2 regions of the Peribacillus sp. TH16 genome follow, and region 2 is predicted to be linked to the other one. Evidence: predicted binding sites of a transcription regulator. Region 2 holds the regulator's gene; the other holds the start of a gene.
What was found. The regulator Rex, encoded in region 2, represses fermentation and respiration genes when NADH is low (regulators of the CRP and FNR family bind a similar motif). The targets are predictions, from matches to a motif close to TTGTGAAATATTTCACAA.

Region 1: the regulator Rex is predicted to act here: its motif matches at 1,704-1,721, upstream of qoxA (cytochrome aa3 quinol oxidase subunit II).

The regions. Positions count from the first base shown of each region.
Region 1 covers NZ_JAEKEM010000002.1:2,232,807-2,235,979, reverse strand. The annotation lists gene JFV29_RS10745 (hypothetical protein) at 1-135, shown strand, start outside; gene JFV29_RS30330 (hypothetical protein) at 211-366, opposite strand; gene JFV29_RS10735 (hypothetical protein) at 395-634, opposite strand; gene qoxA (cytochrome aa3 quinol oxidase subunit II) at 1,841-2,770, shown strand; gene qoxB (cytochrome aa3 quinol oxidase subunit I) at 2,844-3,173, shown strand, end outside.
Region 2 covers NZ_JAEKEM010000011.1:216,240-219,412, reverse strand. The annotation lists gene groES (co-chaperone GroES) at 1-69, opposite strand, end outside; gene JFV29_RS29700 (CPBP family intramembrane glutamic endopeptidase) at 407-1,132, shown strand; gene JFV29_RS29695 (YdiK family protein) at 1,129-1,344, shown strand; gene JFV29_RS29690 (redox-sensing transcriptional repressor Rex) at 1,372-2,031, opposite strand; gene moaC (cyclic pyranopterin monophosphate synthase MoaC) at 2,066-2,575, opposite strand; gene JFV29_RS29680 (ABC-F family ATP-binding cassette domain-containing protein) at 2,706-3,173, shown strand, end outside.

The sequences.
Region 1 (3,173 bases), on a different contig from region 2:
GGTATATTTTTTGTCCTGACAGAAGAAATGGTGATGAACACACATAAGGGTGAAAGAGTTGTACCGGAAACAACTAAAATCATAAAAATAAATTCAAAAGTTAAAACAAAAAGAAGTACCGAATTCAGTAACTAAAGCAATTAATAGAGGGTAATAAACGTTTGTATAGATGGCCTTCTTCATCAGATTCACAAACATGCATGAACATAACTATTTGTTCGCTACTTGCAGGAATGAAGCTACTATAAGGACTATCATTCCTGTTCTGAAAGAAAGGTCATATATATCAACACCAAGAGCTACGGCTGTAAGAACCATGGAGAATATGAACCCCATTACATGTCTACGTGGAAATAACTGTTTCATACTCAAATTTCCTTTCAGGTAGATGAATCTACATCCGGAATGCTAGTGAAGAATCAGCTGTCGGTACGATAGTGAAGTTGTATTCTGGAACTGGGAACAGAGAGTAGCCCACTCTAGAGAACGTGTATTCAAAGGATCGCTTGAAATATTTCTTGGGTATGGCAGTAGGTTGTACACGATTAAAGCGTAACCAACTAGTAAACAAGTGCTCCAACAATGAAAGCATATTCAATGATCCAAATCCAGTTGATTTAGAATATGTGTACATACAACATGGCTTGGCCATCCACACCAAACTCACTACATTCCTGAATGAAAAGTTCTAACTCTACATTCTGAACTCTGATCTATACCACGAAAAATGGACACTTTAAAAAGGTCCATTTTTCGTGGTTTTTCTATGTGCATATAATAAAAGAAACAAAAGGGATGCAGTTGTCAAAATTGGATATTTAAGTAGTGAGTTTCCTTTATTCGTAGGTGGAGGAATTCCAGAAAAGTGAATGGACTAATGCGCTAGAAGTAACATGTGGAGAAACGGCCTGCCCCCTGGTCACTTTATAAATTTTGAGGTGTGAAAGGATATCCCTTTTTCATGCCCCATTCATATTTACAAAACACAAATAGCCTGCTCCCGCAAAAATAGGAGGACAGGACTAAACAGCAGTTTAGGAAAAGTAATACTGACAGGGCAATAAGTATTGCGAGAAGAAGGAACCTGATTACCAATCATATTTTATTATTGTTCTTAAATAAGATTAACCCGATTATAGAGTACAAGCCCCCATTTTCCTTTCCCCTATTTTAACCAAGCCTATTAGAATGGCTAAATGTGCCACAGCAAATGTCCTAGAAAGGCATTCAAGTAGGCATCATAAAGGATCAAAATGTTCATTTCACACTCTTTGTTTCCTTATATATATTTAAGGGCAAGTGTTGTACGACAAGGGTAATGAAGCAGGGAACACAACATCATATACAATGCCGTTACCGAGTCCATGGTCGAGTGAGAAAAATTCGTTTTTAATCCTGGATACCATCAACATCCAATAACGATTCCATTGATAGCTATCTTCTTAACAGGAGAGGTAATAAAATTCTAAATATTCGGTAATTTAAATCAGGTCTTGAGTAATGTACGAGGAAGAATATAATGTGAAAATTCATTATATTAAAGTAACATTATATGGAAAATAAACCGGGGATACTTGCAAATCCTCACTAATAAGCGAATTCTCCGTAAGTAAGATATTAAACATTTATTATATTTCATTTCATAAAGATTTTCGAACATTTCAGTTCAGTTACCATCTTCTTACTGCTCTTTCATGAACTTTATGTGACAGATGTCACTTTGTATTGTCTTTTTATACACTTGGGATTAATATTGGTATGTCGGGGTTTGTGAACATGGTAACACTTTGTCCGAATAATTACCAATAGGAATTTTATTATGTAAGAAAGGGGTAGTACTATGAAAATAAAATGGGCTTTATTAACTATACTTTTTACTATTGCCACTGTGCTAACCGGTTGCGATAACCCATTAATGGTCTTGGACCCTAAAGGGCCAGTAGCTGCAACACAAGCAGATGTTATTATGATTTCGATATGGACAATGGCCTTTGTCGTTCTTGTCGTTATTGTACTGTATATCTTCATGATAATGAAATATCGTGCTTCCAAACAGCGTGATGATTATGAACCACCTCATATTGAAGGAAGTAAGGTTCTTGAAATAATTTGGGTTGCGATCCCAATTTTAATCGTCGCTTTCCTATCAGTTGTTACTGTTAAAACAACAAATGAAGTTGAGGCAACACCTAAAGGATACCAAGAGCAAGAACCGTTAGTTATTTATGCTTCATCTTCTAACTGGAAGTGGCATTTTAGTTATCCGGAAGAAGATATCGAAACAGTTAACTATCTGTTTTTACCGACTAACCGACCAATTGAATTTAAACTTTATTCATTCGGACCAATCTCTAGTTTCTGGATTCCACAACTTGGAGGACAAAAATACGCGATGTCGGACATGGTTAACACGTTGCACTTAGCAGCTGATGTACCAGGAGAGTATATGGGTCGAAATTCAAACTTCAGTGGTTCAGGTTTTGCTCAGCAAACGTTCAACGTTAATGTACTGTCTGCAAAAGAATACGATAAGTGGGTAGATGAAATTAAAGCTACTGCTAAACCGCTTACTGAGGAAAAATTCAATAAATTATTAGAACCTGGTCATGTGGGACAATCCACTTACACTGGAACTCACTTAGAGTTTTCTCCAGCTCCTGAAGGGGAACATGCTGGTCATGACCACGGATCTTCTGATACTGAAGAAAATGATTCCAAAGATTCACACGAGGAACATTCAGAACACAGCAACATGAATCATGATCACTAAGAATTAATTTCGTTCGATAAAACAACTAGGTTTACAAGATAAGGAATATTTTCCTGAAAGGAGTCACAAAAGTATGGATTACTTTGATCGATTTGCCGTACCTCATCCAAGTCCTGCAATTTATGCATCCATGGTTGCCATTGGCTTAACCATGATTGCGGTTGTTGCCGGAATTACCTATTTTAAAAAATGGGGTTACTTATGGCGTGAGTGGTTAACAACGGTTGACCATAAACGTATTGGTATCATGTACATCTTGTCAGCACTACTTATGCTTTTCCGTGGTGGCGCCGATGCTATCATGATGCGTGCTCAAACGGCTGTGCCTGATAACGGTTTGTTGGATGGACAGCATTATAATGAAATATTTACAACACACGGGGTCGTCATGATCCTGTTCATG
Region 2 (3,173 bases):
ACCGCTTGCCGTTTTTTCTTCAGATTGAACTAGTTCAATAATAACGCGATCACCTAATGGTTTTAACAAGTGAAACAACCTCCTCATATTCTCTTGATAATTTGCTTTGTGATTATTAGCACTCTTCATCATCGAGTGCTAACACATTTATAATATTAAATAAACCGAGCCTTTTTTGCAAGTATCTTATCGAAAATTTTTTATTAATTTCTGATAAATTCCGGGTATACTACTTTAGGATAATGTTTCTTTTAACAAAGGAGATGAAATGTTCTCTTATGCGTACGTTTAAGTGGAGTTATGTCTCATTATTTGATACCATTTTGGAGTATACGTTTAGAGATTGTCCCCATGTCAGGACCGTTATAAGAGAAATGGCGGACTAAAATAAAAGGAGTTTTCATTTTTGAAAAAAGAATATTGGTTCGTCATCATCACTTACATAGCCATGCAATTATCCAGTATTGTTGGGATGCCTATTTTCATGCTGATTGGATCTTTAAGCGAAATGCCTGCTGATGAACTCAAAGTTAAAGCAGCAGCATACTGGATTGTATTCAGCTTTCTCGCAGCTCTAACACTGATTTTAATTTTGATGAGAAAAGATATGAGGGAAAGGATAGACACACGTAATCAAGCTTCAATCCCTACGTCTATATTGTGGGCGATAGCAGGTGTATTTCTGGCACTTATTGCTCAAAGCCTAGCTGGAAGCATTGAACAAATGCTCGGGGTGAAGTCTGAATCTGAAAATACGCAGAATCTTATTTCACTCATATATGAAGTCCCAATGGTCATTTTCGTGACTTCAGTAATTGGACCTATTTTGGAAGAAATCCTTTTCCGGAAAATCATTTTCGGATCACTTAATAAACGCTTTAATTTCTTTATTTCTGCTTTAATTAGCTCAGTTATTTTCGGCTTGGCGCATGGTGAACTCGAACATCTTCTTTTATATTCAGCAATGGGCTTCACCTTTGCATTTCTTTATGCGCAAACCGGTCGTATCCTTGTGTCGATGGTGGCACATATTGCAATGAATACCCTTGTTATCATCCTTCAAGTGTTTTATAGAGATGATATTGAGAAGATGCTAGATACTGCACAGGCCTTTATCGGAGGTTTATTATGAAACGTCGTCAATCACCACTATTTATCGGTATCATCTATGCAGGCTTAGGGGCTCTTTTTACGGCTATCGCAATCCAAACCGTCAATTCAACAGGATGGGGAATCTTTGCCTACATACTCGTACTTATTGCAACTCTTGACTTTGGGTCAGGGTTACGTATGATCATGATGCACTTTAAAATTAAATCCGCAAACAATAAGAAGAAAAAATAAAAAACGCTGCGAAGACGCAGCGTTTTTTTATTCCTCTAATGCAACTTCTTCTACCACAGGATAATGCTTTAAAAAGTAGATGAGGGACTGAAGCTCTACAGCCAGGTCAATGTGGTGAACTCTTATGGACGGCGGTACAGTCAGCCGAGCAGGAGTGAAATTCAATATTCCTTTTATATCAGCTTTAACTAAACGATCGGTTATCGTTTGAGCCACTTGGGCAGGTACTGTCAAAATAGCTGCTGTAATATTATTTTCCTGCAAAAGCGTATCTATTTGGTCCATATGATAGATTGGCACATCAGCTATTCGCTTTCCAACCTTATCTTCAGAAACTTCAAATGCCATTTCAATTTTTGTATTATTATTTTTCAAAAAATTGTAATTTAAAAAAGCGGTCCCTAAATTCCCTACTCCAATTAAAGCGACTTTTGTCAATTCATCTTGATCTAGTGTTTTTCTGAAGAAGGATAGTAAATAATTTACATTATAGCCGTAGCCCTTTTTTCCAAGCGCGCCAAAGTAGGAAAAATCACGGCGAATTGTAGCCGAATCAACTTTTACAGCTTCGCTAAGCTCTGCCGAGGATACTCTTTGTTTACCTGAGGAATGTAAGTTCTTTAAAAATCGATAATATAAGGGCAACCTTTTGGCCGTTGCCTGCGGTATCTTTGGGTCATGGTTCATCGTTCTTCCCCGCCTTCACACATGCTTTTCAAACTTATTCTTCTTTATCTGTTTGATTCAACTGTCTTTTGTAATCGCTACTAGACACCCCACCTGTTTTCTCCACTAAAAATGTAGGCCCGATTACCATTCCTTTATCAATAGCCTTACACATATCGTAGACAGTTAAAGCGGTCACAGATGCAGCTGTTAACGCTTCCATTTCAACACCTGTACTCCCTTTTGTCTTGGCTTCTGTTTCTATTTTAAGCCTATAACCTTGTTCTTCTTTTACCCAATCAAAGGCTATATTGACCCCTTGTAGAGAAATAGGGTGACACATCGGGATTATATTGGATGTATTTTTGCTTGCCATGATGCCTGCAACCTGTGCAACTGACAGAACATCACCTTTTTTCATTTTCTGGTTCGTGATTTTTTCATATATTTCATCGTTCAATAAGATACTCGATTGAGCTGTTGCCGTCCGAATGGTTTCAGGCTTCGCACTCACATCAACCATTTTAGCTCTGCCTTGTTCATTAAAATGCGTTAAGTCCCCCATTAATAACCCCTCCTAAATCATACACTATTATTCCACATTATGTAACAGCTTGTTTTTGCTTAGACCTCAGCTGTTGCCGATAATTACTATAATACGTTACACTAACAATAATCAATTGAGGTGAAAATTTATGATTTTATTACAAATCAATCAACTATCCAAATATTACGGAGCTGAACTTATTTTATCAAATATGAAGCTCGAAGTTCAAAATAAAGATCGAATTGCCCTAGTTGGCCGAAACGGCGCTGGAAAATCAACTCTGCTAAAAATCATAGCCGGACAACTTTCCCATGATGGCGGCGAGATCATCAAACCCAAAGGCGTCACTATTGGCTATATGGCACAGGATACAGGTTTAGAATCCGAACTTTCCATTTGGAATGAGATGCAGACTGTATTCAAAGACCTAATAGAGCAAGAGAAAGAACTGCGCCGACTTGAGGCCGAAATGGCCAAACCTGACACTTTTGATAACGAAATACTTTACCAAAAGGTGTTAAATGAATATGACACTTTACAGGTAGCCTTTAAAGAAAAGGGGGGCTATCAATATGAAGCAGATATCCGTTCCGTATTACATGGTCTTCAGTTTGGT